3 regions of the Moritella viscosa genome follow, and region 1 is predicted to be linked to each of the others. Evidence: predicted binding sites of a transcription regulator. Region 1 holds the regulator's gene; each other region holds the start of a gene.
The links. Region 1 encodes LexA, which represses DNA repair genes until DNA is damaged. Its sites were predicted from a motif close to TACTGTATNNNNATACAGTA; they were not measured.

Region 1 (11,250 bases):
GGGCGTGAAAATAGGGTCGTTGTGGGTCAGTATACTCACTTTCAAATGATTAATTAAATAAATCAGTTAACAACTTGTGTCCTTGCTTACAATCTTGGTCTGAATAGCAGATAATTATGCCTGATTTCGTTGTTGAAAAAGTAATTTATAATATGTCAGACAATATAAAAAATACACAAACGAGTGAGCAGACATTACTAAACTATCCTATTGGCTGTGATTCGAAGTGGTTGTGGCCAACTATATTAGAAGAAAAACTATCTGCGAATCTTTATGATTGGCTCGTTGATACGGGGTCATTAACTGCTAGATTGAAGCAACATTGTCAGACATTTACGGTTGAAATATTAGCTGAAGGCCATTATCAATTATCCGACGATGAAAAGATTAGATTAAACCTAACAGATAACTTAGGTTTTGTTCGTGAAGTACTATTAAAACTTGATGGCGTACCTTGGGTCTTTGCGCGTAGCGTTATCCCGTTAAATACGCTAACTGCACCAGGTGGTGAACTGGAGCAGTTAGGGAATCGTTCATTAGGTAGCGTATTGTTTAGCGCACCAGATATGCAACGTAGTGAAATTGAAATAGCTGAATTTCATTCACACAGTAAAGTATATTCATTGTCTCATCTGTTTTCATCTGCTCCTAAAACATCGTTATTCGGGCGTCGTTCGTGTTTTCTATTAGGTGGGCAGTCATTACTTGTTTCTGAAGTGTTTTTACCTGATGCCTTAGCGTATAAATAATAAAAGGACGTTAACTCTATGTCGTTCATGACATCAAAAATGAAAGATTACATACAGCTTACTCGTATGGATAAGCCTATTGGTACCTTGCTGTTATTGTGGCCAACGCTGTGGGCGCTGTGGATTGCAGCTGAAGGGCTCCCTAAGTTAGATGTGCTCTTCGTGTTTACATTGGGGGTTATTTTAATGCGTGCGGCGGGGTGTGTCATTAATGATTTTGCTGATCGGCATGTTGATGGTCATGTAAAACGCACTGAAAATAGGCCGCTTGCTTCTGGGCGTATATCAAGCCGTGCAGCGTTGATATTTTTCTTTTGCTTAACCTTGCTGGCTTTTTTACTTGTGTTAACCATGAATACATTGACGATTCTATTATCGTTTGTGGGGGTAGGCCTTGCCGCGTGCTATCCATTTATGAAGCGTTATACCCATCTACCTCAAGTTGTATTAGGTATGGCATTTGGTTGGGCTATTCCGATGGGTTTTGCGGCGCAACTAGATACTGTACCGAGTTATGCATGGTTATTATTTGTGGCAAATATTTTATGGACTGTTGCTTACGATACCTTATATGCCATGGTTGACCGAGATGATGATTTAAAAATTGGCATTAAATCTACCGCGATTTTATTTGGTAAAAAAGATAAATTGATCGTAGGGTTATTACAATTGTCATCATTATTATGCCTTGGCATACTTGGCTGGTTATTAGTATTACCGGCGGTATACTTTGTGGGATTAATACTCGTTGCAGGCTTGTTTGTTTATCAACAAAAGTTGATCGTAGATCGTGATAGAGATTCTTGTTTTAAAGCGTTTTTACATAATAATTATGTCGGTATGATTATTTTTGCGAGTCTATTTTTAAGTTACTTGTAGGGTTTATGTACGTAACATAATAAAAAAGGAGCCTAAGCTCCTTTTTTATTATTCGCGATATGTAATGCTGAGGATCTATCGTTAATCTAACTAAATATCCTCACCGATGAAGCTTAGTTAGGTATCGTTAGATTGTTGACTAAGCATTACATCCGAGATTGTTTGCTTCACTTCAAGCGTGGTTAAGCTTCTGACTATATTCGCTAACTGGCTAATTTTATCGGCTGTGGCAGTGCCTGCATCTGATAAATAGTGCAGTTCTTGGAGTTTATTAATAAAGATAGCGAGCACTTTCTTATCAAAAAATTCTGGCGCACTCACACCGTTTAGCGATGATAAACGTTCGGCAATTAACTGACTACGATCTTCGAGCTGGCTCTTTTCAATGACTTGGTTATGCTCTAATACGGTCAGTACAATCGCATAACGTTGTAGTGTTTCTTGGATGCTTGCAGCAAGTAGTCTCAGTGACATTAAGTGTTCGTTAACCGGTATAATGACACTGTCACTATTGACGATTAACCCCTGTGTCTGCATCTCAATTAACGTATCAGTGATACAATCATCTAATTCATGGTCTGAATATTTCAAGTATAATTCCGCTTTAATTAACGGGTAAAGCTGACGAACTTTAGCGTTAATTTCATCTACGTTTGTCTGTGGCTTTTCAGTCACAATTGCTGCAATTAATGACGGCAGTGCAAACAGGTGCAAAATATTGTTACGGTAGAAGGTTAATAGTACGGCTTGCTCGTATGACATCGATAGCATTTGTCCTAAGCTATCTTCACGTACGGTGAACTTTTTCAGTGAGATTGCTTGATCTACGATTTCTTCTGCACTGTTTTCAGGCAAGGTACTGAATTCACTATACGGGTTATTACGCAGTAGTTTTAAGTAACTATCAATTTGTTGAACTAAAATTTCTCGGCTTAAAGCTTTATGTGGGGCTGCGTGTAGAATCAATGCGCAAATAGTTAAGGCATTTACCGCAGCGGCACTATTGATATTCACCATCACCTGATTTGCAAGGTCACGTGTTGTTTGATTTAACCATTCAGGCTGTTCTTCAACCGGCATATTCATGTCATCACGCCAGTTTTCAACGTGCTTATTTAAATATTGGTTAAGGTTGATCGGTTCACCAAAGTTAACAAATGCTTGGCCGTAATTTTTAAGCTTTTTGGCGATCCCAAATACTTGGAATAGACTTTCTTTCTTTTTGTTAGCCCCGGATAATTCTTTTACGTAGGTGCTTACTTCCATTACATGATCGTAGCCTAGATATACCGGCACTAACGTAATTGGTCGGCTTTGCTCTCTTAACATCGCTTGTAAGGTCATGTTAAGCATACCTGTTTTTGGCGGTAATAAGCGTCCTGTACGGCTGCGGCCACCTTCGGTAAAGAACTCAACAGAATAGCCTTTCGAGAATAACAAACTTAGATATTCTCTAAAGATAGTTGCGTAAAGTTTATTGCCTTTAAACGTCCGGCGTAAAAAGAATGCACCACCACGACGGAACATAGGGCCTGCAGGGAAGAAGTTAAGATTAATACCAGCGGCAATGTGTGGAGGGATCAAACCTTCATTGTAAATCACATAAGAAATAAGTAAGTAATCCATGTGGCTACGATGACAAGGCATAAAGACAATTTCATGGCCATCAGCAGCAAGTTTACGCACTTGTTCTGCGTTATTTACCTTGATCCCACTGTAGATTTTATTCCATAACCAGCCCAGAAAATTACTGGTGTTTTTGACTAGTTTATAAGAAAAATCACTGACAATTTCATCAATATAATCATTGGCACGTTTCTCCGCCTTTTTCGCTGAAATATTATGTTCTGCGATTTCAATTTGGATGGCTTTTTTAACTTCTGGATTACGTAGCAGTTGCTCAAATAGTTGATAGCGATTCGGTAGTTTAGGACCTGAGGCTGCTAATTTCTGACGACTGAAGTGGATTTTGGCGACACGAATTAATTTTTGCGCCAGTTTTTCATCAGTGCCATGCTGATCGGCCATGAAACGTAGTGATACAGGTTTATTAAAACGGACTAAGTTATCTTTGCGATTAAGACCCACAATGATTGTTTTACGTAAACGGCTTGGTGAAATACTGTTTGCTAATGACAGTAGTGGTATTTGACCTTCTTTACCGGGTGCGCGTCCCCAGAACAATGCCACTGGCATTAACTGAATATCAAGGGCTTTATCATCTTTGTGTAAACGTAATAGCTGTTGAAATTCGTCAAAAAATACGTCGGTATCTTTTACTCGGCCGAAGAGTGGCGCTGGGTTATCTAAGCAAACATAACTGGGAATAATGACCCCGTTAACTTTGATTGGTGTTAGCGGATCGGGCAACCCTAGCTCTTTACAAGCTCGTTGTAATGCAACGAGATCGGTCATCGATTTAGTTTTTAAAGCGTAAACAATAGGACGTGCTAAATCTAGATTTAACGCATCAACGGGGTTATCTGGTACGTACTGAGATTTAACTAAGCCGTTAACGAAACTTCGACTTAACATTGACGGTGTTTGTTGCATAGGTGTTATCATTCTGTTATTTAAAGTGCGAGAGTGCTTACTTCAATAATATCAGATGTGTAGCCATAAATCTGTGTTTCAGCGCCAGCAAACGATTAATTCATTATTATCCAGATATACCCAAGGCTTATATTGCAAACTTGATAATACTGTATATAATTACAAGAAACTGTATATAAAACCAGTTAGGGTTCATGATGAAAGCATTGACACAAAGACAAGCAGAAGTATTTGAATTAGTTAAACAACATATTAAAAATACTGGTATGCCACCTACCCGAGCTGAAATTGCTAAGGAACTTGGTTTCCGTTCACCTAATGCTGCAGAAGAGCATTTAAAGGCATTAGCACGAAAGGGCCATATCGAAATTCTTGCGGGTACTTCTCGCGGTATTCGTTTGTTGGTTGATGCTGACGAAGCCAGTAATGACAGTGGTTTACCTTTAATTGGGCAGGTTGCCGCCGGTGAGCCAATTTTAGCGCAAGAACATATTGAAGCACACTATAATGTTGACCCTTCAATGTTTACGCCAACGGCAGATTTTTTACTGCGTGTACGTGGTGAAAGTATGCGTAATATAGGGATTATGGATGGCGATTTATTAGCTGTACATAAAACTAAAAATATCAGTAAAGGCCAAGTTGTTGTTGCACGTGTTGACGATGAAGTTACTGTTAAGCGTTTTGAACAGCAGGACAATGAAATTTTACTGCATCCTGAAAATGACGAAATGAGCACAATTCGTGTTGATTTAAATTTCCAAAGTTTTGATATTGAAGGTGTCGCAGTCGGCATTATTCGTAATACCGATTGGATGTAATCACACCTTATTACCCATCGTACTTGAAGATAGATAGTTAATAACCCTATTATTGACTATCTATCTATCTATCTATCTATCTATCTATCCTTCTTTACCCGATCACCATATTGAAATTTAGACATAATTTTCAAATCTTGCTTTAACATCACAGTTCTGATCATCTTCTGCTTATTTATTTAATCCTTTTCTATACTCATGATTGGTTAGAAAAACAATTAAGTTTGTTTGATGATACGTTAGCGTAAATATAGGACTCGTTATTATGGAACAGCACTCTATTGCCGTGGATTTAGGTGAGAAGATTGATATTGCATCGATCACGGACCTCAAAGCTACACTCGATAAGCTTCCTCTTAACATTCACTCTCAAGTACTTGATGCGCGTAATGTTACTCATATAGACAGTTCCTCTTGCCAGCTTTTTTATGCTTATGCTCAGCATTTAATGAAACATAACACGACCCTTGTCTTTCTATCACCGTCCGATAAATTTATTACCGTTGTTAAAGCGCTGGGGTTTGAATCTTATTTTAATTACGTATCAGTATGAGGTGTTCTAATGAAACGAATATTAGCTGTCGATGACTCGGTATCCATTCGTGAAATGGTTCAATTCACCCTAAAACAGGCTGGTTATCATGTGGATGCCGCTGTTGATGGTGTGGATGGATTAGAAAAAGCTAAAACGGGACACTTTGATCTTATAATTTCTGATATCAATATGCCTCGTATGGACGGAATTAGCTTAATTAGGCAACTACGTAATGAACAAACTTATAAATTTACCCCTATCTTAATGTTAACCACCGAATCGGGCAGTGACAAAAAGATGGATGGTAAATCTGCTGGCGCGACAGGTTGGATAGTGAAACCCTTTAACCCTGAAAAACTCATTGCTACCGTGCAAAAAGTATTGGGGTAAGAATGGATATCGATCTTAAACAATTCCAGAATGTATTTATTGAAGAATGTGTCGAAGGGTTAGAGGTGATGGAAGCCGAACTGCTAAAGTTATCTCCTGGCTCAGTTGATAGCGAAGTCATTAATACTATTTTTCGAGTCGCTCATTCCATCAAAGGAGGGGCGGGCACATTTGGTTTTAATGAACTCACTGAATTTACCCATGTCGCAGAAACATTACTTGATGATTTGCGTGCAGGAAAATTAGTCCTTATTGACAGGCATATTAGTCTGTTTTTACAAACTGTTGATTGTTTAAGAGAGTGGATCCAACTATTAGCCTGTGATTCAGAATCAATCCCTAATAGTGCAGAAGAGATTAAATGTAAATATAACCAATTGTTACAATTAGATATAAATCAACAAGCATTATCGAATGATAATGAAAGGCCTGTTACTGAGTCTGCTAAGTTGGCTGTTAGTGCACGAGATTATAGCTTTTGGTTAATTAACTTTATTCCGGGCCAGGATATTTTAAAGCAAGGCAATGAGCCTCGTTTAATCTTTGCTGAATTACAGGATATGGGTGAGTTAAAAGTAACCCCTAAGATTACCGAACTCCCATTATGGCAGGCGTTATTACCAGAAGATATTTATGTTAGCTGGGAACTAGAATTAATTAGCGACATCAGTGAGTCGCAAATAAAAGAAGCATTTGAGTGGGTTGAAGATGACTCAAAAATTACCATTATACATTCCAATACTCTCCCTCACTCCAAGGCTGAATGTCTTAATACAGATTATTGTTTGGCTGACCCCGAAATAACCCAAGTTGTATCGAAAACAATAACAAATAAACCCTCGACTGAAAGAAATTCAATTCGGGTATCAATTGATAAAGTTGATGCGTTAATTAACATGGTTGGTGAACTCGTGATCACTCAAGCGATGCTTAGTGAGCTTGGTCATAATTTTTCTGCTGAGAAACTACCAGAATTAAAAAAAGGCCTTGTTCAGTTATCTCAACATACCCGTGAGATGCAAGATAGTGTGATGAAAATTAGAATGCTGCCGATCCAATTTGCCCTTAATCGTATACCTAGAATGGTAAGAGATCTAAGTGAGAAATTAGGTAAAAACGTACTGCTTAGGATGCAAGGTGAAGAGACGGAGCTAGATAAAATTATGCTTGAAAAACTTACTGATCCAATTATACATCTCGTTCGTAACGCTTTAGATCATGGCATTGAAACCATCGAAGAACGTAAATGTGCCGGTAAAAGTGACGTTGCTTGTCTGGGGATCACAGCATTTCATCAAGGTGGCGAAATTATTATTGAGATCCGCGATGATGGTCGAGGGTTAAACAGATCGAAAATCCATGCCAAAGCGATTGAAAAAGGCATTACTAATCAAGATCAGCATTATAGTCATAGTCAGATTGATGAGTTAATTTTTATGCCAGGATTTTCAACCATCGAAACGATCAGCGACATTTCTGGTCGTGGTGTCGGCATGGACGTGGTGAAGAAAAATATTGAATCGCTTGGTGGTGATATTAAAGTTGAGTCTCATGATGGAGAGGGCTGTCTATTTTCGATTTGCTTACCATTAACGCTCTCTATTATGGATGGTCAATTAATAGAAATAGGTAATAAAACGTATATCTTACCTATTATGTCAATTATTGAGTCACTGCAACTGAAAGATGGCATGGTGACTAAGTTGGCGGACCAAACTGAGGTCTTTAAATTACGCGATGAATTTATTCCTATTATTCGACTTTACCAAGTACTAAACCATGAAACTAGCTTAGGGTGTATTACCGATGGACTATTAGTTGTTGTTGAACATGGCAATAATAAATATGGTTTATTAGTTGATGATTTGGCAGCGCAACAGCAAGTGGTGATTAAAAATTTAGAAGACAATTTTATGAAAGTGAGCTGTGTATCCGGCGCTACTATTTTAGGTAACGGAACGGTTGCTTTAATTTTAGATATTGCTGATATGGTTAAAAAAGTCACGAATGAACGACGCCAAATACAAGGCCTGCGGGCACATGTTGCTGCTTAAATAGGAGATATGGATATGGAATACAGTATGCTGGCGGACATTGACACAGGTGAACAATCCTCTCAATTTTTGACATTCATAATGGCAGATGAAGAATATGGCGTCGAAATATTAGATGTACAAGAGATCCGTGGTTGGGAACCTTGTACCGAGATCCCCAATATGCCGCAGTATGTGAAAGGGGTGATTAATTTACGTGGCACTATCGTTCCTATCGTAGATTTACGACAAAAGTTTGGTTTTAATAATATTAAATACATCACTACGACAGTTGTTATTGTCGTTAAAGTATTAGTAGAAGATAAATCAAAAACAATGGGGTTGGTTGTCGATGCTGTCTCTGATGTACATACGATTGCACATAGTGATATAAATTTACCACCACAATTAGGTTTGGATACTGGACCAAGAGTGATTCGAGGACTTGTATCAATTCGCGATAAAATGGTGGTGTTATTAAGCTCCAGTTTGTTATTAGACCTGAATCAATTCCAAAATATTGAACAAATTAATGAGCATAAAACGCAACAACCTATGGCAACGAATGACTAATGCCGCAGTTTTGTGCTGATACTCATCGCTATCCATTTAGTATTATGAGCATGCAGGATGCGGAATTTAAGTATTTAGCCCAGCTTGCTCTTCATCAGTGCGGTATTGTACTTGGTGAGTCCAAGCGAGATATGCTTTATGGTCGGGTAATGAAAAGGATTCGGTATCTCAGGCTAAATAGTTTTTCTGCTTATTGTCAGTTATTGCAAGATAGCTGCAGTGGGGAACAGAGTGAGTTTATTAATGCGATCACGACAAATTTAACCGCTTTCTTTCGTGAGAAGCATCATTTTGACTTTTTACAGCAAGTAGCGTTACCTGACTGTAAACGGCACAACGCAAACAAAAAACTTAGAATATGGTCTGCAGGATGTTCGACAGGCCAAGAGCCATATTCAATCGCCATGAGTATTGAAAACAACTTGCTGCATTGGGATACAAAAATATTAGCAACAGATTTAGATAGTGATGTGTTATCTCATGCTCAACATGGCATTTACGATGATCTTGCGGGCATACCTATTTCCTATCGTACTCGGTATTGTTCAGATATCAAAAAATATCATCAGTATGTTATGGATGACAAAGTGAAAGATATTATTACGTTCAAACAACTAAATTTACTCGCTAAATGGCCAATGACGGGTCTTTTTGATGTGATATTTTGTCGTAATGTCTTAATTTACTTTAATGATGAAACGAAGAGAAAACTCATTCAACGGTTTTATTCACTACTTAAGCCGGGTGGCTATCTTTTTATTGGTCATTCTGAAAGCTTACAAGGCTTTAACACTCACTTTACGCTTGTTGGTCAAACGGTTTATCAACGTTAAGACTGCTGTCTCTTTATTATTTAAACTGTGCCATAGGGATCTCTTTTATGCAGAAAATAAAAGTGCTTGTTGTCGATGACTCTGCATTAATGAGAAAAATATTAGAGACATTATTACGTTTAGACCCACTGATTGACGTTGTTGGTAGTGCTGTTGACCCTTTTGATGCCCGTGAAAAAATAAAGAAAATACGACCTGATGTTCTCACTCTTGATGTTGAGATGCCTGGAATGAATGGTTTATCTTTTTTAGATAACCTAATGCGGCTGCGTCCAATGCCTGTTGTTATGGTATCTACACTTACTTCGCAAGGTGCGCCGGTAACATTAAAAGCATTGGAACTAGGGGCATTTGATTTTATAGCTAAACCTACGGATAAAAGCTCGCAGTCATTGGGTTATTTTGGTGATGAGCTTTGCGCTAAAGTTAAATCCGCCGTCGGTGCCAATGTACGTATTATGCGTGAATCTGTGATTTCTCAGATTAAGACCCAAGAAATACAGGGTGATAGATTAATTGCTATTGGTGCATCTACAGGTGGCACCGAAGCATTAAGAGAATTATTAATACCGTTAACGCCTCCTTTTCCTCCCATTGTTGTCACTCAACATATCCCTAAAAATTTCAGTAGTGCATTTGCCAAACGGCTTAATGACTATTGCCGCTTAACTGTGATGGAAATAACTAATGAGCAAATAATAGAACCTAATCACGTATATATAGCGCCAGGCGACTGTCATTTAAAAGTGCATAAATCGGGGCTGGTTTATACTTGCCAATTGTTTGATGGTCCTGCGGTTAATCGGCATAAACCGTCAGTGGACGTGTTGTTTGATTCTGTCGCGACAACGTATGGTGATAAAGCGGTTGGTGTCATGCTAACTGGTATGGGGAAAGATGGGGCTGCGGGATTATTATTGATGCGACAGACTGGTGCTGTCACTATCGCACAAGATGAAGCTTCGTCTGTTGTTTGGGGAATGCCTGGTGCAGCAGTTAGGATTGGAGCTGTTATGGATATATTAAGTTTGCCGTTAATTGCCCCTAAGTTAGCTAGATTGACACAAAAGAAAACAGATAAAGGGATTGCATATGACACGATTTAATTTTTATCAAGGTGCTGCTCTGCTGCCATTATTACTGATGTTGCTCTTACAGGAATGGCTTGCTGCAGGGGCTATTGTCGTGACATTAATATTAGTGTGGATACTTGTATCTACTCTCTTGGGCAAGACGGTAGATAAACCCAGGGAAGAAAATGTTGAGAATATAACATCGGTGAACACCAACGCGATATTGGTCAGTATGCTACAAGAAGAGATCCCGCCATGTATCGATGAATTAAAAGATGATTTGAACAAAACGCAGCAAATCAATAGTGAGTCGTTTATCACCTTAAATAGCGCTTTTTATCAGTTATTGCGTATGTCAGCAGAGCAATCCGCATCTTTACATAAAGTACTGTTCAGTATCTCTAAAGATAAAGCCTTAGCCCTTACAGGGAAAGAATATTATGATCCTGACGCAATTGATTTAAAAACATTCATTGAATCAACACACCAGTTTCTTAATATTTGTTCTGATTTAATGATGGAGACTACAGCGCAAAGTAATGATGCTGTCAATAAGATCGCAGTGATGGAAAGTCAGATGAATAATATTAATGGACTTGTTGATAATGCACAGAAAATCGCTAGGCAAACCAATTTACTTTCTTTGAATGCAGCGATTGAAGCTGCTCGGGCTGGAGAGATGGGACGTGGTTTTGCCGTTGTAGCACAAGAAATACGACTATTATCTGATACTTCAAATAAATTTAATGAGGATATCAGAGGAGAAGTGACACAAGCGATGACCACATTTGTCGAAGCGAAATCAATGGTT
Region 2 (11,250 bases), on a different contig from region 1:
ACGTAAAAGCAGACCTAACCAATAATGTGCATTTGCGGCTAACTCTGATTCTGGATACGTAGAAATAAAACTTTGTAACGCAGGAATTGCTTCATCATATTTACGTTCATTTTTGATTAATTTGATCGCGTAATTATAAGCATCTTTACCAGTTAAGTTTACTGGCTGATTTGTTGCATTTAGAATATTTTCATCAATAGCTACTGGAACGACAGGTTTTGCGACGAGTGTTGTACGGATACGCTCAATATCATTAAGAATATCACGCTGACGTTGCGTAATTTTACCTTGTTCTAGTCCGCTTTCTTCGATAGCCCCCTGTAAATTCATTAATTCAATTGATAACTGATCAAGTCTTTGCTGGGTTTCTAATTGTGCTCTCGTCCGAGCTTGGAGGATATTCTCTATACGAGTCAAGCGTTGCTCAACAGAACGAGTCTGTTTTTTAGTGATCACCGATTCAGTACTTGTATTTACATCAAATACTGTTGCTGGTGCTGCATGCCCGAAACCACTATAAAGAACGGCCATGATCATGGCCGTTTTAGTATTAATTCGAATCAAGGTGACTAATCCTTAGTAAACTAGCACTGCACGTCGATTTTGAGAGAATGCAGCTTGAGTATGAGAAGTATTTACAGGCTTCTCTTCACCATAACTAACTGTTGAGATTTGGCTTGAAGAAACACCTAAGTTGTTTAGGTATTTTACAACAGCATCAGCACGGCGATCGCCTAGTGCAATGTTATAACCTGGAGTACCACGCTCATCGGCATGACCTTCAATTAATACTTTAACTGAAGGATTATCAATTAAGAAATTAGCATGATCTTGTAATAACTCACCGTATTCAGCTGTAACAGCTTGTTGATCAAAACCAAAGTAAACAACGTGGCGTTTACGTAGCTCGTCAATTACTTGTTTTTTAACTTCTTCAGCTGTTAAATTTTCAACTGGGTCAATACTTACGTCAGTATCACTACCAACAATAACATTTGAACTTGATTCAGCATTAGTTGCTGAGTCATTTGTTGTTTGTTGTGCAGTACTTTCAACAGCGTCATTTGCAGTCGTATCCGTTGTTGAACTACATGCAGCCAATGTCAGCATTGGTAACGCTATTACTAAACTTTTTAAGATTTTATTTAGTTGCATTTTCATTTTCCTATCAATAATTAATTCTTTTTAGATGTCAAGAAAGGTGACCACGCTGGCGCTTTGACTTCTCCATCACTTGCTGGTAAAACCGCTTTAAAGCGCCCATCCATTGAGACTAGCGATAATACCTGTTTCCCCTTAACAACCGTGCTGTAAATAACCATGCTGCCATTAGGCGCAATGCTTGGCGACTTATCAAGACGACCGTTAGTCAGTTTTTGAACATATCCATCTGACAAATCCTGCTTCGTTACACTATACTTACCTTTTTGCAAACTGACCATCACTAAATTCTTACCATCAGGACTAATTGAAGGATTTAAGTTTGCGTTGCCTTCAAAGGTAAGTCGTTTGATTTTCTTACTTTCTAAGAAAACCTGATAAATTTGCGGACGCCCGCCACGTTCAGAGGTGAAGACAATCGACTTACCATCTGGTGCCCAGGTTGCTTCAGTATCAATACCACGATTTTTAGTCAATCGGTCTAGTTTTTTGGTTTTCAAATCATAAACATATACATCTGCTTGCCCTGATTTAGACAATATCATCGACAACTTCGAGCCATCAGGTGAAAATACCGGTAAAATATTACTGCCTTTATACGGTTCGATGAGCTCACGTTTCTGTGTGACCAAATCATAAATCCAGATTTCATGTTTTTTGTCTTCCATACTCATATAAGCCAGTTTTTTACCTGTAGGGTCCCACGACGGCGACATAACAGGCTCTGTTGAGCGGAATAATACATGCTGATTCATACCATCATAATCAGATATTAATAACTTAAATGGATATTTATCATCATAATTAATAGCAACATAAGCAATACGCGTTAAGAATGCGCCACGCGTACCAGTCAGGTTTTCAAAGATATAATCACTTAAACGGTGTGAGATATGACGAGGACGACGTGTCGAAAAGTTACCTTTCAAATTTAGCTTAATACGATCGGTACTTTTAACCAATTGCTCATCAATCTTCAACGGTGTTTGGTTTTTAAAGCCTGATAAAATATTGATTAGCTGAAAGTGAATTTGTAACCGACCATTACTCAAAGGTTTTACAGTACCAATCACAATAGCTTCTACACCTGTTTCTTTCCAGGCTGCATAATCAACAGCATTTTCTGTTGCTGGCGTTTGTGGCATTAAGCTGCGTTCCAATGGCGAAAAACGACCACTATTACGTAAATCATCCGCGATAACACTGGCGAAATCAATCATGTCTTTTGGTTTAGGCTGTGTACCTAACCACTTAAACGGAACGACTGCGACAGGTCTGGCACTATTTGTGCCCTCTGTGATGACAATTTCTAATGCCGCATGCGCGATTTGTATCTGCATGAGACACACAATAAAGAAAGATAAAAATCGTTTAGTTATATTCATATTAAATCTCAGGTCTAAAAATTAAATCAATTTTTTTAAGTTTTTTAGCAACATCAGGATCCGGTGACATCGGCAGCGAACCGACCTTATTTACCGCACTAACCCCAGCTCGACACACAGCAGTGTCTCCATCACCACTTGTAACACTTAACACCAAACCAGAATTAGATAAAATAATCTTCAATAAACAAGATTTACCTTTCATCGCATCACTAGTTAACATGTTGCGTTGAATCGAACTTCGAATTCTCAGAGTATATTTATCTACTTCACTCAAGACTTCTTGCTGACGTACCGCATCAAGTTGTTGTATTTCATTATCTAACTCGGATGCAAATTCAGCGTCGATCTGCTCTTGCATCAAACGTTCTTGCCTGTCTCGTTCGATTTTAGCTAAACGTTGACGTTCTTTTTCTGCCACTTTACGCTTTTGTTCAGCGACACGTTTACGCTCTTGTTCTGCTTTAAGTTTGGCTTCTTCAGCCTTTTTTCGTTTCTTCTCGGCAACAACAGCAGCCAGGCGTTTACGTTCTTTTTCTTCTGCTGCTTTACGTTTATTATCTGCCGCTACTGCCGCCTGCTCAGCTTTTTTACGCTCTAACTCTTTCTTAGCACGCTGCTGTTCGGCTTTTTTGGTTGCAGCTTCGGCTTTTTTACGTTCTTCAACTTTTTTCAAGCGTTGTTGCTCTGCTTTAACTGCTGCAACTTCGGCACGTTTACGTTCAACTTCTTTTTCGGCGCGCTTGGTCTCAGCTCGTTTTGCGGCTTGTTCTGCTTTTCGCTGAGCATTTTTTGCTTTTACAATTGCAGCTTCTTTTTGTCGACGCTCTTCATTGAGTTTTTGAATGCGGTCTTCTGCTTGCTGTATACGTTGCTGCTCTTTTCTTCGTTTATCTTGTTCTGCGCGTTTAATACGATCAGCATGCTGTTTTACTGCTTGTTCACTAACCACAACCGCTTGGATAGCCTGTACTTTTGGCTTTGGTTGTTGCTTTAATGGTGTCGATGTTGCACTTAGACCCAGTAACACGAGAAGTACAACATGCAGTGCGACCGAAATAATAATAGCCACAGAGTACTTAGACTGATTATCCTTCATCTTTATTTATACCCTACCCTTAGCTCTTAACTACTCTAAACTACTTTTAATTACTTCTAACTAGGCTACTCTACTGGATCTGTCATTAATCCAACAGAAGGGGCGCCAGCCTGTTGTAAAACAACCATTAAACGGATCACTTGTGCATACGCCACAGAGCCATCGCCTTTGACGACAACAGGTGTGTCAGGTTGCAATTTTAAGTGCGCTGCAACTAACGTAGCTAAATTATCAGGCGACATTGGTGATTTATCACCATCCCCCGCATCAAGGTAATATAAACCGTCTTTATCAACAGAAGCGACAATTGGTGGTTTACTGTCTTGTGATAATGCTTCGGCTTGTGCTTGCGGCAAATCCACAAGCACACCTTGAGTCACTAACGGGGCTGTCACCATAAAAATAATAAGTAGCACCAACATGACATCGATATACGGTACTACATTAATTTCCGCTACAGGTCGTCTGCGCTTACGTTGATAAGGCTGCATCGCTTAATCCTGTGTTTTTTTAGCCAAGGTCTGGCGATGTAAAATACTTGAAAATTCTTCCATAAAATTAGCGTAATTATTTTCAATTCTCATCACTTGATCAGAAAATCGGTTATAGGCAATTACAGCTGGAATCGCGGCGAACAACCCCATCGCAGTTGCAATTAACGCTTCAGCAATACCCGGGGCAACCATCGCCAATGTAGCTTGCTGCACAGCACCTAACGCAATAAATGAACTCATAATACCCCAAACCGTACCAAACAGACCGATATAAGGGCTGATTGAACCGATCGTAGCGAGGTTATTTAAGTTAACTTCAAGATCGTCAACTTCACGAGATAAAGCAACCCGCATCGTGCGGTAACTGCCATCCATTACCGCATCGGCATTTTCTTGATTGGTATTATGAATACGCACATATTCTTTAAAACCAGAGTGGAAAATTAACTCCATACCCTGAATATTATTTTTCCGCGCTTCGCTTTCTTTATACAATTTTGATAAATCAATACCAGACCAAAACCTATCTTCAAATCGTTTCGACGCTTCGTTCGCTTGCGTCAATGCTTTTGAGCGATGAAAAATCATAGCCCATGATGCTACGGACATGGAAAGCAGTAATAACATCACTGCTTTTACCAATAGGCTAGCTTCCCAAAAAAGTTCAAAAAATGAAATATCAGCAGCTTCCACTGGTTAGTTTCCTTATAATTTCTGTAGGCATTGCACAGGGTTTCTTGTGTGATAATTGAATGCACGCCACTTTAACTGTTAATTCAGACAATAATCTGCCATGTTCATGATAGACACACTGAGAAAAGACCAAAGATGCACGTTTTAGTTCCTTAATATGTGATTTTATAATTAATAAATCATCAAGGTGTGCAGGATAGCGATAATCGATGTCTATTTTTCGAACTACAAATGCAATATCGCGTTGTAATAACTGAGCTTGTGAGAAGCCCTTGTTACGTAGCATTTCAGTTCTTGCACGTTCAGCATAATTCAAATAGTTACTGTGATAAACCATACCACCAGCATCTGTATCCTCAAAATAAACACGTACGTTGAATATGCTTTCTGCTATATCGTTTTGCATTATCATAAAACCCGCATTTCGAAACACTATAACTTAAACTTATAACGCTATAATCTAAGATTGAATGTTATAAGTTTAATAATATACCTGACAAAAATAAGATATGAAATTGATTTAATGTGAAGAATACGTTTCAGCGACTATTTTTCAGGATAATCAAAACCCAAATGCAGATAAGCACGTGCGGTTGCAATTCGTCCACGAGGTGTACGCTGTAAGAAACCTTGCTGAATAAGATACGGTTCAAGTACATCTTCGATGGTTTCACGTTCCTCACCAATTGCCGCAGCAACGTTATCTAATCCAACGGGTCCGCCTGAGAAAGTATCGACAATCGCGATTAATAATTTTCGGTCCATGTAATCAAACCCGCAGGTATCCACATCAAGCATGCTTAACGCGGCTGACGAGATCTCAGCATCAATATCGCCATTATGTTTTACTTCCGCATAATCACGTACTCGACGTAATAAACGGTTAGCAATACGTGGCGTACCACGTGAACGTCTGGCTATTTCTAACGCACCCGCACTATCCATATTCAGCCCTAAACAATTGGCCGAGCGTAATACGATATCTTGTAAATCTTCAACCTTATAAAACTCAAGGCGCTGGACAATACCAAAACGATCACGTAATGGTGATGTTAATGAACCCGCTCGAGTCGTCGCTCCGATGAGTGTAAATGGGGGTAAATCAAGCTTAATCGAACGTGCTGACGGGCCTTCACCAATCATAATATCTAATTGGTAATCTTCCATTGCTGGATATAAAATCTCTTCAATTGACGGGTTAAGCCGATGAATTTCGTCAATAAATAATACGTCATGGGGTTCTAAATTAGTCAGTAATGCAGCAAGATCACCTGCTTTTTCGAGTACTGGTCCAGAGGTGGTCTTAATACTCACCCCCATTTCGTTAGCAACAATATTTGCTAACGTGGTTTTACCTAATCCAGGAGGTCCAAAAATTAATAAATGGTCCAAGGCATCATCACGGCGTTTACTCGCTTCAATGAAAATCTCCATTTGATCACGCACGTGATCCTGACCTTGGTAATCTGACAACATCTTTGGTCGGATAGCGCGGTCTATCACTTCTTCTTCACGGATGGTACCGCTAGAAATTAATCGATCAGCTTCAATCACTAAAGTAAGTTCCTAAATTAATTCTGTAAGGTGGCACGTAATGATAGACGAATAATCTCTTCACAACTCATACTTGGTTGTGCAACTTGCTTGATCATCTTCGCGACTTGCGCAGGTTTATAGCCTAAACCAACTAAGGCATCTTCCGCTTCTTCAATCGCATTCGATGACGTATTACCATAGCCTTGTAATTGTGCTTTATCTGCTTCAGGAGTAAATAAGTCTTGAGTCACCCAATTTTTAAGACGGTCACGCATTTCTACCAACAAACGTTCTGCGGTCTTTTTACCCACACCCGGTAATTTAATTAAACTATTAATATCATCATGTTCAACACAGTGTGCAAATTGATTTGCTGTCATACCCGATAAGATAGCTAATGCCAACTTAGGGCCGACACCATTCACTTTAATTAACTCTCGGAACATTAAACGTTCCATTTTATTATTAAAACCGTAAAGTAATTGTGCATCTTCTCGAACTATAAAGTGAGTGTAAACGATCACTTCGTTATCAACATCGCCAAGCTCATAGAAGCAGCTCATCGGCAGTTGAACTTCATAACCAACCCCATTTACTTCAAGTAAAATCTCTGGTGGTTGTTTTTCTAATAGAGTGCCACGTAAACGTCCAATCACAATTATTTTCCAACATTTTTTAAACTAATATAATATTCACAAGGATAATAAAATACTGGTTAAATATCCAGATCATTTATTATTTAGGTTCACTTAATAAGTTAATTGTAACGCCCGCGTGCTGTACCTTTGACTTTACCCGCCATATTAATCAAGGTACGTAAACTCTGGGCATGACATAATGCAACGGCAAGTCCATCGGCGGCATCGGCTTGCGGCGTGCCGGGTAATTTAAGTAAATTGACAACCATTTGCTGTACCTGTTCTTTATCAGCACCACCGTTGCCCACTACCGCTTGCTTGATCTGACGGGCTGTATATTCTCCTACTTCTAAGTCATTTGACACAGCAGCAACAATAGCAGCACCGCGGGCTTGGCCCAGCTTTAATGCAGACGCCGCATTTTTGCCCATAAAGACATCTTCAATAGCAAACTTATCTGGTTGAAATTGAATGATAATTTCACTGACTCCCGCATGTATTTGCTTTAATCGCTCAGGTAATGTATCCCCTGATGTACGAATACAACCACTGCCTAAATATTGGAACCTACCGTGTATATGCTGAATCACACCGTATCCAGTTATCCGGGAGCCCGGATCAATGCCAAGAATAATACTCATACTTTATTATCTTCAATTATCATGTTTATAATTACAGTATACCTGTACATAAGCTTGAAACCTAAACCCTGTACCTTATCCATATACCATTAAAATAACGCATATAAATTAAACAACTAAAACCACACGTCTTTGCCTTATTATTCCATCATTTTGTAAAGAAGTGTATTTCAAATCATTTGGCCATATTGATACATTGTGAATCAGTGTTAGCTTGTTATAATGCGCCTTTTTACAATCAAACTTGTGGGGCTAAAATGAAAAGAGTCGTATTATATACACAGAAAAAGTGTCCAAATTGCGATACGGCAAAGCGCTACCTAGATGAAAAGAAAATACCTTACCGTTTATGCAGCGTAAATGAACCACGTGGCAGTAAAGAATTAGCCGCTATTGGTGGTCGTGGTGTTCCAACACTTAAGATTGGGGACCAAATACTGCGTGGTTTCTCAATCAAATCATTCGAAAATATGTATCGCGGTTAACCCCCATACAAACCAGACTGTTATTACTCTCGCTATGTACTCTAGGTGTTATTAACAACAGCATTTAATCATTACTTATGGATATAAATCATGAAGAATCGTTTTATTCAGCTAGGCCTTATTATCAGCTTATTGTTTTCTACATTGGTCAGCAGTGCTGAAATAGACAGTATCGATCTTAAAGTTACCATGAAACAAATGAGATTAGCGTATACTCAAGCAATGAAAACAACGTCAGCGGATGAATTTAATACGCGCATTGATGAAATGAGTAAAATGCTTGCCGTAGCGCAAAGCTATAACTTTTCACCTGATCGTGCAGCAATGTCACACCAAGGTCTAGATAAAGTAGAATTAATACTGAACAGCATTCAAAAAACCGATATAACAGATGAAAATCTCGCTGTTGCGAAAAGCAAATTAAAAGATGTTGATAGCTTAAGAAAAGAATACCATAAGAAAAGTAAACCTAGCGTTTGGCAGCTTATTTTCGGTTAACACACCGATTTTGATGAATATAAGTTAATACCCGGCCATATAACAATATATTAATAAAATGTAGGAACAGATTAAATGCCAAAGACTCTCGATAATAACCTAATCGCGACAATTCAAGCTTATGATGCGGAAAAGCGCCTTAGCTATTTATTAAAAGAAGTCACTACCGAACGTCAGATCTGGATCCTAACGGATGAGCATGGCTGCGTAATGCTAAACAATGAAGATGAAGATTGTGTACCAGTATGGCCTAACGCTGAATTTGCACAATCTTGGGCGACTGGCGAATGGAAACACTGTAAAACAGAATCTATATCGTTAGCAAAATGGCAGAGCCGCTGGACATCTGGCTTAATGGATGATGATTTAGCACTGGTTATTTTTCCAAACCTTGAAGATGAAGGGCTTATCATGTTCCCTGACGAATTTGATATCGCTTTACAAAAACAAGCGAAGAAAAAACGCTAATCGCCAAATAAATAACCGTTTATGAGAAAGCATGCCAACATAAAATGACTGACACGCTTTTTCATTTCTCCTCTTCATTTATTATAAGCCGCCGTTTACTCCCTCATACCGACCACTTAAATAATATTCTTTTCGAGAGCACCAAGTTAAATTAATGTTATTTTATTTACCACCAATCTAAGGTATTGTTTTATATTCTCTCAACAATCGGCAAACGATATGATTTCCAACAAGCTAAAGTTATTTATTATTTATATATGTTTTTCATTATTAACGGGTTGTTCGATTGTTCGATGGAAAATCCACACAGATGAAGATAACTTAAAATCCGAGGGTTTTGAGCAGCACCAGATGAGTTTAGAAGAAGGTGGCTCACTGAGTTATTGGCGTGGTGGAGAAGGACAGCCACTATTACTGCTTCATGGATTTGGTGGTAACGCCATCACGACATGGAACAAAGAAATGCTGGCACTCAGTAAAGATTATGATGTTATCGCACCAGACCTCGCTTGGTTTGGTGACTCTTTTAGCGCAGGTAAAGCCAACCTAACAACAGAAACACAAGCGATATGGCAGTTAGTCAACCAATTACAGCTTGATAATATCAATATCGCCAGTATTTCTTATGGTGGGTTTATCACCTTCAATATGCTCAATAACACTCAAAGTAGTCAAATTAATAAAGCCATTATCATCGCCAGTCCAGGTCCTTACTTCAGTGATGATGCTCTTGTCGCATTAAACAAACGTTTTGCAGTCGATAACCCAGAGGACTTCTTTATTCCAAAGAATAGCGATGAATTACGTCGTTTATTTGATGGTATTTTTGCCAAACCTAAAATAATGCCAGGTTTTATTGCAGATCAAATTTATCAAGCTTATTTTGCAACTTGGCATAAACAAAAAACAGCCATGATTCAATCATTACCAGCCGATCGAGATGCCTTACTCGAGGCTCCAGCATCATCAACACCAACATTACTTATTTGGGGTGAGAAAGATCGTGTCTTTCCTGTAGAACACGGTATTTACTTGAGTAAAAAAATACAAGCACCACTTGTTGTCATTCCAAATACAGGTCATGGGGTCACTAATGAACAACCCGACTTGGTCGTACGCTTGATTAAAACATTTATCGACAATGAAAAAATATAATAAATAGTCCGCTTGATACCGCATAAATTATGTACAAGGCTATGGTTATAGTTGGTAATTTGGCTTAAGACATTTATTATTTAGGCATTAAACTTTAAGAGTATTAAATTAAGTTATGAGTAAAAAACATTACGTAGTATGGAAAGGTGTGAAGACTGGGATATTTGATAACTGGTCTGAAACTAAAGCACAGATTGATGGCCGCAGTGATGCGCAATATATGGGTTTCCCATCAAAAGAAGAAGCTGACCAAGCATTCGCCTCAACCTATACTCGCGCATTAATGAAACGCTCATTAGCAAAAGAAGGTACGACAGGTTCAGGTGTTAAACCAAAAGCAACACGTCCTGCTGGTGCATCTAAGTCAATTCTATCCACCCCGCCACAAGTTGCAGATCTCAATATTTATTGTGATGGTGCTTGCTCTCCGAATCCTGGAAAATCGGGTACCGGAATGGCCGTTTATGAAAAAGATAAGCTCACACAATTATGGTATGGCTTATACGAAGCTAACGGGACGAATAACTCTGCAGAATTAAATGGTTTATTAGTCGCCTTCCGCTTTGCAGTCTCACACATAGAACAAGGTAAAACGGTACAAGTATTATCTGACTCGAGATACTCTATTGATTGCATCACTAAGTGGGCAAAAGGTTGGAAAAATAAAGGCTGGAAGCGTGGTAAGAATGAAGAAATTAAAAATTTGGCTATTATTCAACAATGCTTCAGTTTGTACGAACAATTAAAATCCAATTTAATTATTTCCCATGTTAAAGGCCATGCAAATATCGAAGGTAACGAACTATCAGATCGTATGGCAGTATTAGCACGTAGCCAACAAGAACCTAAGTTGGTGCAATATACGACGAGTATTAACATTGCCGAAATTCTTGCAATGCCATCAGGCTAGTAACCCTAACCGACATTTACGCCTTATCTAATATAGAGAAATAAGCTAATGATACTGCCTCAGCTTATTTCTCACATCTCAAATAAC
Region 3 (11,250 bases), on a different contig from region 1:
ATCCGTATCGTGAAAGGTGGCGGTCAAGATAAGACTCCTTCAGGTATTGATGGTCTATCTGGCGCGACGCTAACTAGCCAAGGTGTTGAAAATACATTCCAGTTCTGGATTGGTGACAGCGGTTTTGGTCCTTTCTTGAAGAAATTGCAAAACGGAGGCTTAAACAATGGCTAAGTCTGACTTAAGAGAAGTAGTTACTTCCCCTATTGTTACTAACAACCCTATTGCATTACAAATCCTAGGTGTTTGTTCTGCTCTGGCTGTAACAACTAAGATGGAAACAGCGTTTGTAATGACAATCGCGGTAATGCTAGTAACTGCCTTCTCAAGTTTCTTTATCTCATTAGTACGTAATGTTATTCCTAACAGTGTGCGTATTATTGTGCAAATGGCTATCATTGCATCACTTGTAATCGTTGTTGACCAGGTACTTAAAGCGGTAGCGTTCCAGTTATCAAAAGAGCTTTCGGTATTCGTTGGTCTGATCATTACAAACTGTATTGTAATGGGTCGTGCTGAAGCATACGCAATGAAGAGCAAGCCAATTCCAAGTTTCTTAGACGGTATCGGTAACGGTTTAGGTTACGGTGCAATCTTACTTGCTGTTGCGACAGTACGTGAAATCTTTGGTTCAGGCACTTGGTTTGGTATTGAAATCTTACCACTAATCCAAAACGGTGGTTGGTACCAATCAAATGGTCTATTACTACTTCCGCCAAGTGCATTCTTCATCATTGGTTTATTGATTTGGGCTCTACGTACGTGGAAACCAGAGCAAGTTGAGCCAAAGGGGTAAACGATGGAACATTATATTAGTTTATTCGTACGTGCTATTTTCATTGAAAACTTAGCATTATCATTCTTCTTAGGCATGTGTACATTCCTTGCGGTATCTAAGAAAGTGACAACAGCGATCGGTCTTGGTGTTGCAGTAACAGCTGTACTTACCATTTCAATCCCTGTTAACCAAGTTATCTATAGTGGCGTACTTGCACCAGGTGCACTTGCATGGGCTGGTTTCCCAGAAGCTGATTTAAGCTTCTTAGGTTTCATTACGTTCATTGGTGTTATTGCTGCGCTAGTACAAATCTTAGAGATGGTGTTAGACAAGTTCTTACCAGCTCTATATAACGCACTGGGTATTTTCCTACCGTTGATCACAGTAAACTGTGCAATTTTCGGTGGTGTATCTTTCATGGTACAACGTGACTACAACTTTACAGAATCAGTAGTATATGGTTTTGGTAGTGGTCTAGGTTGGATGTTAGCTATCGTTGCGATGGCCGGTATTCGTGAGAAAATGAAATATTCAGATGTGCCAGATGGGCTACGTGGTTTAGGTATTACCTTTATTACAGCGGGTCTTATGGCGCTAGGTTTCATGTCATTTTCTGGTATTCAGTTATAATAAACAGCTGGCTTCGGTCAGCATGTTTCAAGAGCAAAGGATAAGTCGATGGAAATCATTCTCGGCGTAGTCATGTTCACTATTATCGTTTTAGCACTAGTAACAGTTATTCTGTTTGCTAAGTCTAAATTGGTAAGTGAAGGTGATATTACAATTAGTATTAACGGCGACGCTGAAAAATCAGTGGTAGCTGGAGCGGGTGGAAAATTACTCGGAGCACTTGCAGGTAGTGGTATTTTTGTATCATCAGCTTGTGGCGGTGGTGGCACATGTGGTCAATGTCGTGTGAAAGTTAAATCAGGTGGTGGTGATATTCTTCCAACTGAACTTGATCATATCTCTAAAGGTGAAGCTCGTGAAGGCGACCGTTTAGCATGTCAAGTTAGCGTAAAAGTTGACATGGACATCGAACTACCTGAAGAAATTTTTGGTGTGAAGAAATGGGAATGTGAAGTTATTTCTAACGATAACAAAGCAACATTCATTAAAGAGCTTAAAATGGCTATTCCAAACGGCGAAGTGGTTCCTTTCCGTGCCGGTGGTTATATCCAAATTGAAGCGCCTGCTCACCATGTTAAATATTCAGATTATGATATTCCTGAAGAATATCGTGGTGACTGGAAGCACTTTGGCTTCTTTGACATCGAGTCTAAAGTTGATGAAGAAACGATCCGTGCTTATTCTATGGCTAACTGCCCAGATGAAGCGGGTATCATTATGTTGAACGTGCGTATCGCTACGCCACCGCCACGTAATCTTTCTTTACCAGCAGGTAAAATGTCATCATACATTTGGAGCCTAAAAGAAGGCGACAAAGTCACTATCTCAGGTCCATTTGGTGAGTTCTTTGCAAAAGAAACTGACAATGAAATGGTATTTGTTGGTGGTGGTGCTGGTATGGCGCCTATGCGTTCACACATCTTTGATCAACTTAACCGTCTGAATACAGATCGTAAAGTTTCATTCTGGTATGGTGCGCGTTCTAAGCGTGAAATGTTCTATGTTGAAGATTTCGATATGCTTGCTAAAGAAAACGAAAACTTTGAATGGCATGTCGCATTAAGTGATCCACAACCAGAAGATAACTGGGAAGGTTACACTGGCTTCATCCATAACGTGATCCTTGAGAATTATCTCGCAGATCACGAAGCACCAGAAGATTGTGAGTACTACATGTGTGGTCCACCAATGATGAATGCTGCTGTTATCGGTATGCTGAAAGATCTTGGTGTTGAAGATGAAAACATCTTACTTGATGATTTTGGTTAATAGTTTTTGATTCAATTCAAATCGATGTATCGATGGCTAGTTCTGATGGGGCTAGCCATTTTCATTCTTGGTTGTAGTGAACAAAAAAGTACAGAAGAAGTACTTTTTTCTGGTCCTACTATGGGTACAACTTATCACATGAAAGTCGTGGGTTTCCCACTGTCTGAACAAGATAAGCAAGATATTCAAGTCGAGATTGATAAACGTTTAGAATTAGTTAACGATCAGATGTCGACTTATCGTCCTAATTCAGAGTTGTCACGCTTTAATCAAAGCGTAGCGGTTACTGGTTTTGAAGTATCACGTGATACGGCAATAGTTGTGCTAGAAGCTCTTCGTTTAAATGTTCTGACTAATGGGGCACTAGATGTAACTGTTGGTCCGTTAGTTAATCTGTGGGGATTTGGGCCGGATAATAAACCGGAAAAAATACCATCAGAGCAAGAGTTGAATGATGTCAAACAACGTATTGGTATTGAGCACTTATCTGCTACAGAAACCACATTAAGCAAAGATATTGATGGCTTATATGTTGATTTGTCTTCGATTGCTAAGGGTTATGGCGTTGATGTTATCGCGGATTACTTTGCTTCACTAGGGATTGAAAACTACTTAGTTGAAGTGGGCGGTGAACTGCGTATTAATGGTGTTAATGCACGTGGTATTGATTGGCAAGTTGCGATTGAGAAGCCGACAGCGGATAATCAAAGTGTGCAAGAAGTGATTGCGGTTGGGAACAATGCAATTGCAACATCGGGTGATTACCGTAATTATTACGAGCTTGATGGTGAGCGTTTTGCGCACACTATTGATCCTGCAAGCGGTAAACCAATTAAACATAAGCTGGTTTCTGTGACTGTTATCCATACTTCATCAATGACAGCTGATGCCTTCGCCACAGCGTTAATGGTGATGGGTGAGAAAGATGGTCTTGAGTTTGCGAAACAGCAAGGTTTAGCTGTATTGATGATCTCAAAGTCAGATTCAGGTTATAATGAAGTGTATACCAAACAGTTCGAACCTTATTTAAAGTAGAGGCTAATATGGCTTATTTTGCTGCGACATTTATTATGTTTGCGTTAGTTATTGCTGGTATGTCGATTGGCTATATCGTGCAAAAGAAATCGATCACAGGTAGCTGTGGCGGTATTAGTAACTTAGGTATGGAGAAGGCGTGTGATTGCCCCGATCCATGTGATAAGCGTAAAGCTAAAATGGCAAAAGAAGAAGCTAAACAAATGATGTTAAACGAAAATCGTATCATCTAGTTTATGCCAAGCACCTAGCTATAAAGTGCAATATGTACTTTATAGCTTTTTCTTCTAATCATTTGATTCAAATCTCTAAAGCATCAACATTACTTTTCTTGTTTAATACCCTCCTAAAGACGCAATTATTTGATGTAATTATTTCATCTTAATCACCTGCTATTTCTGATTTAATTATTTGTTCTCAGCCCTAATTTTATTTATAATTAACTGGTCTTTTATACAGTGATATTTATGCTGATTAACATTTAGTTAAGGTCATGAAAAAAATAATTCATATAGATATGGACGCATATTTCGCCAATGTAGAAATACGTGATAATCCAGCTTACAAAGATATTCCTATTGCGATTGGTGGTATGAGTGATCGTCGTGGCGTGATAGCAACGTGTAATTATATCGCCCGCCAATATGGGGTGCGCTCTGCGATGTCTTCTTATAAAGCAATGCAGCTCTGTCCCGATCTAACATTAGTACCGTCACGTATGCAGGTATATAAAGAAGTCTCAGCCCAGCTCCATGAAATATTTTCTCGCTATACAGATTTGATCGAACCTTTATCGCTAGATGAAGCCTATTTAGATGTCTCTAATTGCAAATTATTTTCTGGCAGTGCGACGTTAATTGCCGAAGACATTCGTCAAACTATCGAAAGTGAGTTGGCGCTTACTGCGTCCGCTGGGGTGGCACCAGTTAAATTTCTGGCAAAAGTAGCATCAGATATCAATAAACCTAACGGACTGTTCGTGATCTCGCCATCGCAAGTAAAATCCTTTGTGGCAGACCTATCTCTAAATAAGATCCCTGGCGTGGGTAAAGTCACTTGGCAAAAGCTCAATCGCGTCGGTTTGTATACGTGTTCTGATGTTCTTAAGTTTCCACCAGAGGATATTATTGATAGCTTTGGCAAGTTAGGTCATAGTTTATTAGAACGCTGTCAGGGGATTGATAATCGCCCTGTTTGCAATGAACGACATCGTAAATCAGTGGGCGTTGAGATAACTTTACCTGAAGATATTGTCACGCTAGAACAGTGCATGGTGTTATTTCCTCAACTATATCAAACCTTGCTGCAACGCCTAGAAAAAGCTTCTCCTGACATGCGGATCACTAAGCAAGGGGTTAAGCTTAAGTTTAATGATTTTACTCTGACCAGTGCAGAGCAAAGTATTACCACGCTTGATGAACACCTATTTACTGACTTGTTTTCACAAGCACTGAGAAAGCAAGAACAACGTAGCATTCGTTTAATTGGTTTATATGTTGGTCTTGCTGGTGATAATGATAGCGAGCAATATAACTTGCTGTTTTAAACGTATATTTATTTTAAATAATAAACTTATTTTCTTGCGCTAAATAGTGGCTGATCTTTCTTGTTGGCCTCAGACCAAAAATTAATATTGAATTGCGCATCATCTGTGATTTCGATACGATGCCAATATTCAGGCGGGCTGGTAGCAAATTGACCTGCATTGACAACAACTTTAATCTCTGGCTCGTTGGAATATTCATTGGCAAAGCCATAATAGGTTACCGTTCCTTCCATTACACATAGCTGACCAAATACTCCCTCAGCAGTATTGTGATGCGAGAGTAGTGCTGAAGGTACGTTCTCTTTTGTAAAAAACGGAGTTGAACGCTGTACAGTCCAATTAGCAGGAATTCGTTGATGGCCCATTGTAAACCTCCCCAGTAATACACTGGTATATTAAGATGAATAAATCTTTTTTACTGACCTGAATAACAAAGTTACATTTAAGATACCATATCCCAACCTATTAATCAATAGTAATTCTCATTTGCATTTGGTGTGCGTGTTATAGTTCCGCATATCATTTCAATTAATCGGATAATATTTATGCCAAAAATTCGTGTCCTGTTTTCTACGTCTACCTGCCCGTGGTTTAATCTGGCTGTTGAAGAGACTATCTTCCGCTCTATGTCCGCAAATCAGCGCATATTATTCTTATGGCGTAATGCTGATACGATTGTCATTGGCCGCGCTCAGAATCCATGGAAGGAATGCAATACGCGAAAGATGGAGCAAGATAGTATAAAGCTGGCTCGTCGCCAAAGTGGAGGAGGTGCCGTTTTTCATGATTTAGGTAATACTAACTTTACCTTTATGGCTGGTAAGCCGGAGTATAATAAGGCGGTATCAACCAAAATTGTACTGAATGCACTCAAAAAATTGGGTATCAACGGTAAGGCAACTGGCCGCAATGACTTGGTTGTTGCTGTATCTGATGGTGATCGTAAGTTTTCTGGTTCTGCATATCGTGAAACATTAGATCGTGGTTTTCACCACGGAACACTATTACTTAATGCTAATCTGACTCGATTGGAAAATTACCTGTGTCCCGATCCTAAAAAATTAAAAGCCAAAGGTATTACTTCGGTTAGATCTCGGGTAGTCAACCTTTGCGATATTAATCCAAGTATTAATCATAATATGGTATGTGAAGCTATCACTCAGGAATTTTATGCATATTTTAGAGATACTGTAGCAATCGAATATATTTCACCTGATATCATTCCCGATTTACCAGGATTCAAAGAAAAATATAGCCAGCAAAGAAGCTGGGATTGGAATTTTGGAAGCACATCCAATTTTACTCACTCTTTGGATGAACGTTTTACATGGGGGGGGGTTGAAATCCACTTTGATGTAAGAAAAACGCACATCTGGGATACTCAAATATTTACCGACAGTTTAGACCCTACACCATTGGAAGCCTTATCAAGGCAATTAACAGGCCTCGCATATACACCAAATTCAGTCGCTAATTGTATCGATGAAATTACTGTACAGTTCCCTGAAAACGTTATTGAACTAAGGGAACTACAAGAGTGGCTCACTTTCGCAATAGCTTAATTTAAAGGAATCTATCAACCCATTCTTCTATTCCTATATTCCTAAAAGTTATTAAGAATCAGTTTATGTTCTTTGGCGGTTATAAGTAAAGGCGCTATATTGATTCAAACGATATGAAATTATCCAATTTGGTCTGATGGAGTAGAAGATGAATCAACAGAGGTTGACCCACCTTAAACAGCTGGAAGCTGAAAGTATCCACATAATCAGGGAAGTTGCGGCAGAGTTTGATAATCCGGTAATGATGTATTCAATCGGTAAAGACTCGTCAGTGATGCTGCACCTGGCTCGTAAGGCTTTTTACCCAGGTAAGATCCCATTTCCATTGTTGCATGTTGATACTAACTGGAAGTTTCGCGAAATGATTGAATTTCGTGACAAGACGGTTGAGAAATACGGTTTTGATCTGTTAGTACACCAAAACCCAGAAGGGATCGCAATGGGCTGTAGTCCATTTGATCATGGCAGCTCGAAACATACCGATATTATGAAAACACAAGGTCTTAAACAGGCACTGGACAAATATGGTTTTGATGCGGCATTTGGTGGCGCACGACGTGATGAAGAAAAATCGCGTGCTAAAGAACGTGTCTATTCATTCCGTGATAAGAACCATCGTTGGGACCCGAAAAACCAACGTCCAGAGTTGTGGCGCACTTACAACGGTCAAGTGAACAAAGGTGAAAGCATACGTGTTTTCCCATTATCGAACTGGACCGAACTGGATATTTGGCAATATATCTACCAAGAACAAATTGAGATTGTGCCACTTTACCTTGCTGCTAAACGTCCTGTTGTTGAACGAGACGGTGCGTTGATCATGGTTGATGATGATCGCATGAAGTTACAAGCAGGTGAGAAAATAGAAGAGAAAATGGTGCGCTTTAGAACTCTTGGTTGTTACCCATTAACAGGTGCCGTGGAGTCTGAAGCATTAACATTGCCTGAAATTATTGAAGAAATGTTACTGGCGACAAGCAGTGAACGACAAGGACGTATGATTGACCATGATTCTTCTGCTTCAATGGAACAGAAGAAACGTCAAGGTTATTTCTAGGTAGGAGCAGGTAGATGAACACTCAAATAGTAAATGAATTAGCACAAACAGACATTGAAACCTACTTACATCAACAGCAGCATAAAAGCCTATTACGCTTTTTGACCTGCGGCAGTGTTGATGATGGTAAGAGTAGCCTTATTGGTCGTTTATTACATGACTCGCACCAGATCTATGAAGATCAATTAGCGGCGTTGCATGTTGATAGCCAAAAGTCTGGTACAACAGGTGAAGCGATTGATTTAGCCTTATTAGTTGATGGCCTTGCTGCCGAACGTGAGCAGGGTATTACCATTGATGTGGCATATCGTTATTTCTCGACATCAACACGTAAATTTATTATTGCTGATACACCAGGGCATGAAGAATACACGCGTAATATGGCAACCGGTGCTTCAACGTGTGATCTTGCGGTGATCTTAATTGATGCGCGTAAAGGGGTATTAACACAAACTAAACGTCATTCGTATATTGCGTCATTATTGGGTATTAAACATTTTGTTGTAGCAGTTAATAAAATGGACCTTGTTGATTTCTCTGAGCAGCGCTTTGAAGAAATCAAAGCAGAATATTTAGGATTTACTGAAAAGCTTAACGACATTACTATCGAGTTCACGCCATTATCAGCATTACTCGGTGATAACGTTGTTGATCGTTCTACGCAGACACCTTGGTTTAAAGGCCGTACATTATTAGAATGTTTAGAAGCGGTAGATACATCCGATGAAGCGCTTGATAAACCATTCCGTTTACCTGTGCAATATGTTAATCGTCCTAATCTCGATTTTCGCGGTTTTGCTGGTACTATCGCAGCCGGTCAAATAAGTGTTGGTGATGAAGTGGTTGCGCTGCCATCTGGTAAATCAAGTACGGTCAAATCGATAGTTACTTTTGATGGTGAGCTAGCCTCTGCACATCAAGATCAAGCGATTACATTAACACTTACTGACGAAATCGATGTGAGTCGTGGTGATGTTATTGTTGCTGTTACTGACCAACCTAAATTATCAGATTCGTTATTAGCAAATATTGTGTGGATGTCAGACCAAGAATTACAAATTGGTCGTCAATATGATATTAAACTAGCAAGTAAAAAAACCACTGGCCAGTTCAATTTGATCCGTAATAAGATCGATGTGAATACCATGGTTGAATCTGCGGCAAGCACATTAGAACTGAATGAAATCGGTTTATGTGAATTAACACTGACGGAATCGGTACCGACAGATAACTATAAAAATGTAGCCGATACTGGCAGCTTTATTGTGATTGACCGTTTGACTAATGTGACAGTTGGCGCTGGTATGATTGAGCAAGTACTTGATGCAACGGTAAGTACTAACTCGCATGAGTTTAGTGACTTTGAAGTTGAGTTGAATGCATTAGTGCGTAAGCACTTTCCGAAATGGCAAGCTATCGACATTAGCAAGCTGTAGGATGTTGTTATGAATGTGATACAGGGAAGCATTTTAGTCTCACTAGTGATCTTCATTGGTTTACTAATCTCTGGTAAGTTTCGACCATCGAGTTTATTTGGTGGGATGGTCATCCTAGCTTACTTGTCTGGTTTTATTGAAATGCCACAAGTTATGGCTGGATTTACCAATCCTTCTCTTATCACATTAATTTTATTATTACTTATTTCGATAACCATTGAAAAAACGCGTCTAATTAGCTGGATAGGACGGCAGTTATCAACGGGGCGTTTTACGGTGGTGGTGGCTAAACTCGGTATTTCTACCGCTTTACTCTCTTCTTTTACCAATAATACAGCTGTTGTTGCGTCGTTAATTGGTGCTGTGAAGCGTAACAATACCCATGCGCCCACTAAATTACTTATTCCACTTTCTTATGCTGCGATCTTTGGTGGCACGCTGACGCTAATTGGCACATCGACCAATCTGATTGTGAATAGTTTTGTAGTTGATGCGGGGCTTCCCTCGTTGGGTTTTTTTGAATTTTCTATTATCGGTTTAGCAGGTTTCGTTGCTGGCATGATAGTACTTATTACCATGAGCCATCGATTACCCGACCATACCCAAGATGAAAATGAAGAATTAGTCTATTTTTTAGAAGCACATGTAAAAGCCAATTCAGAATTGGTTGGAAAAACCATTACTGAAAATAATTTACGTGCGTTAAAACAATTATACCTTGCTGAAATACAGCGGGATGGCGATGTTATCTGTCCTGTCTGCCCAGAAGAAGTATTGCGAGCAAACGATCAGCTTCTCTTCTGTGGTGATGTTGATTCGGTCGGTGTACTGCAAGATATTAAAGGATTGAAATTATTTGGCCAAGGTGAACTTAATGGCCAGCATCTCGTTGAAGTTATTGTCAGTCACTCTTCAAAATTAAACGGCTTAACCTTAAAAGAAAGTAAATTTAGAGAGCATTTTGATTCTGTGGTTGTGGCTATTCGCCGTGGACATAGTCCTTTACGTGGAGGCTTAGGTAATGTGCGCCTACGTGCTGGCGATACCTTGTTATTAGCACCGGGTGCCGAGTTTAAAAACAGTAAAGATCTGAGTCGTGATTTTGTCGTAGTCAGTGGTTTAGATGTTGCAACACGTTTAAGTGATAAACGTAGTATTGGCGTATTAGCTGGATTTGTTGGCACAATTGCTTTAGCACTAACCGGTACATTACCGCTATTAAAAGGCTTAGTTATATTCGTATTACTGCTTTGCATGAGTGGTACTTTATCTTTGCAAGAGATCCGCAGACGTTTACCTATTGATCTTTGGCTCGTCGTTGGTAGTGCATTAGCCTTATCTAACATGCTACAGGTCAGTGGTGTTTCAGACTTGTTAGCGGGCTCTTTAATACAAGCTTTTAATGGCTGGGGGGTATTAGCCGCGTTTATTGCAACTTATTTTGCAACATTATTATTAAGTGAACTAATCACCAATAATGCTGCTGCTGCATTGGCATTCCCGATTGCATTTAGCTTGGCACAAAGTTATGGGGTGAGTGAGTTACCTTTCATTATGGCGGTTATCTTTGGCGCCAGTGCCAGCTTTATTTCGCCTTACGGTTATCAAACTAACCTGATGGTTTATAGTGCTGGTAATTATGCGCTATCAGACTACCTTAAACTCGGTGTTCCGACATCGATTGCTTATTCCTCTGTGGTATTAGTAATGATCCCATATGTATTCCCATTTTATCTGTGAGCATGTAATGACAACAATTACCAATGAAAGTAATGCTGATACAACAGCAACTGAAAATATCGTGTGGCATAAACATACTGTAGATAAAGCAGCAAGAGCAGCGAATAAACAACAGCAACCCTGTGTGTTGTGGTTTACGGGCTTAAGTGGCTCTGGCAAGTCGACAGTGGCGGGCGCATTAGAGAATGAATTACACA

Region 2: a site for LexA is predicted at 7,667-7,686, ahead of ruvC (crossover junction endodeoxyribonuclease RuvC). Genes of this name have one in related genera too.
Region 3: a site for LexA is predicted at 4,154-4,173, ahead of dinB (DNA polymerase IV). Genes of this name have one in related genera too.

Annotation. Positions count from the first base shown of each region.
Region 1 covers NZ_FPLG01000097.1:92,416-103,665, forward strand. The annotation lists gene BT797_RS14640 (chorismate--pyruvate lyase family protein) at 117-749, shown strand; gene ubiA (4-hydroxybenzoate octaprenyltransferase) at 768-1,628, shown strand; gene plsB (glycerol-3-phosphate 1-O-acyltransferase PlsB) at 1,746-4,181, opposite strand; gene lexA (transcriptional repressor LexA) at 4,379-5,002, shown strand; gene BT797_RS14660 (STAS domain-containing protein) at 5,268-5,555, shown strand; gene BT797_RS14665 (response regulator) at 5,565-5,927, shown strand; gene BT797_RS14670 (chemotaxis protein CheA) at 5,930-7,981, shown strand; gene BT797_RS14675 (chemotaxis protein CheW) at 7,997-8,533, shown strand; gene BT797_RS14680 (CheR family methyltransferase) at 8,533-9,366, shown strand; gene BT797_RS14685 (protein-glutamate methylesterase/protein-glutamine glutaminase) at 9,414-10,472, shown strand; gene BT797_RS14690 (methyl-accepting chemotaxis protein) at 10,459-11,250, shown strand, end outside.
Region 2 covers NZ_FPLG01000101.1:81,594-92,843, reverse strand. The annotation lists gene ybgF (tol-pal system protein YbgF) at 1-564, opposite strand, end outside; gene pal (peptidoglycan-associated lipoprotein Pal) at 577-1,155, opposite strand; gene tolB (Tol-Pal system beta propeller repeat protein TolB) at 1,176-2,501, opposite strand; gene tolA (cell envelope integrity protein TolA) at 2,548-3,645, opposite strand; gene tolR (protein TolR) at 3,711-4,136, opposite strand; gene tolQ (protein TolQ) at 4,140-4,832, opposite strand; gene ybgC (tol-pal system-associated acyl-CoA thioesterase) at 4,819-5,238, opposite strand; gene ruvB (Holliday junction branch migration DNA helicase RuvB) at 5,379-6,386, opposite strand; gene ruvA (Holliday junction branch migration protein RuvA) at 6,404-7,024, opposite strand; gene ruvC (crossover junction endodeoxyribonuclease RuvC) at 7,126-7,647, opposite strand; gene BT797_RS15680 (glutaredoxin family protein) at 7,905-8,132, shown strand; gene BT797_RS15675 (cytochrome b562) at 8,223-8,630, shown strand; gene BT797_RS15670 (DUF2750 domain-containing protein) at 8,706-9,098, shown strand; gene BT797_RS15665 (alpha/beta fold hydrolase) at 9,450-10,253, shown strand; gene BT797_RS15660 (ribonuclease H family protein) at 10,369-11,163, shown strand.
Region 3 covers NZ_FPLG01000008.1:69,937-81,186, forward strand. The annotation lists gene BT797_RS01640 (Na(+)-translocating NADH-quinone reductase subunit C) at 1-174, shown strand, start outside; gene BT797_RS01645 (NADH:ubiquinone reductase (Na(+)-transporting) subunit D) at 167-796, shown strand; gene nqrE (NADH:ubiquinone reductase (Na(+)-transporting) subunit E) at 800-1,408, shown strand; gene nqrF (NADH:ubiquinone reductase (Na(+)-transporting) subunit F) at 1,457-2,677, shown strand; gene BT797_RS01660 (FAD:protein FMN transferase) at 2,723-3,712, shown strand; gene nqrM ((Na+)-NQR maturation NqrM) at 3,721-3,945, shown strand; gene dinB (DNA polymerase IV) at 4,206-5,258, shown strand; gene BT797_RS01675 (TehB family protein) at 5,285-5,623, opposite strand; gene lplA (lipoate--protein ligase) at 5,804-6,820, shown strand; gene cysD (sulfate adenylyltransferase subunit CysD) at 6,969-7,877, shown strand; gene cysN (sulfate adenylyltransferase subunit CysN) at 7,892-9,313, shown strand; gene BT797_RS01695 (SLC13 family permease) at 9,323-11,053, shown strand; gene cysC (adenylyl-sulfate kinase) at 11,061-11,250, shown strand, end outside.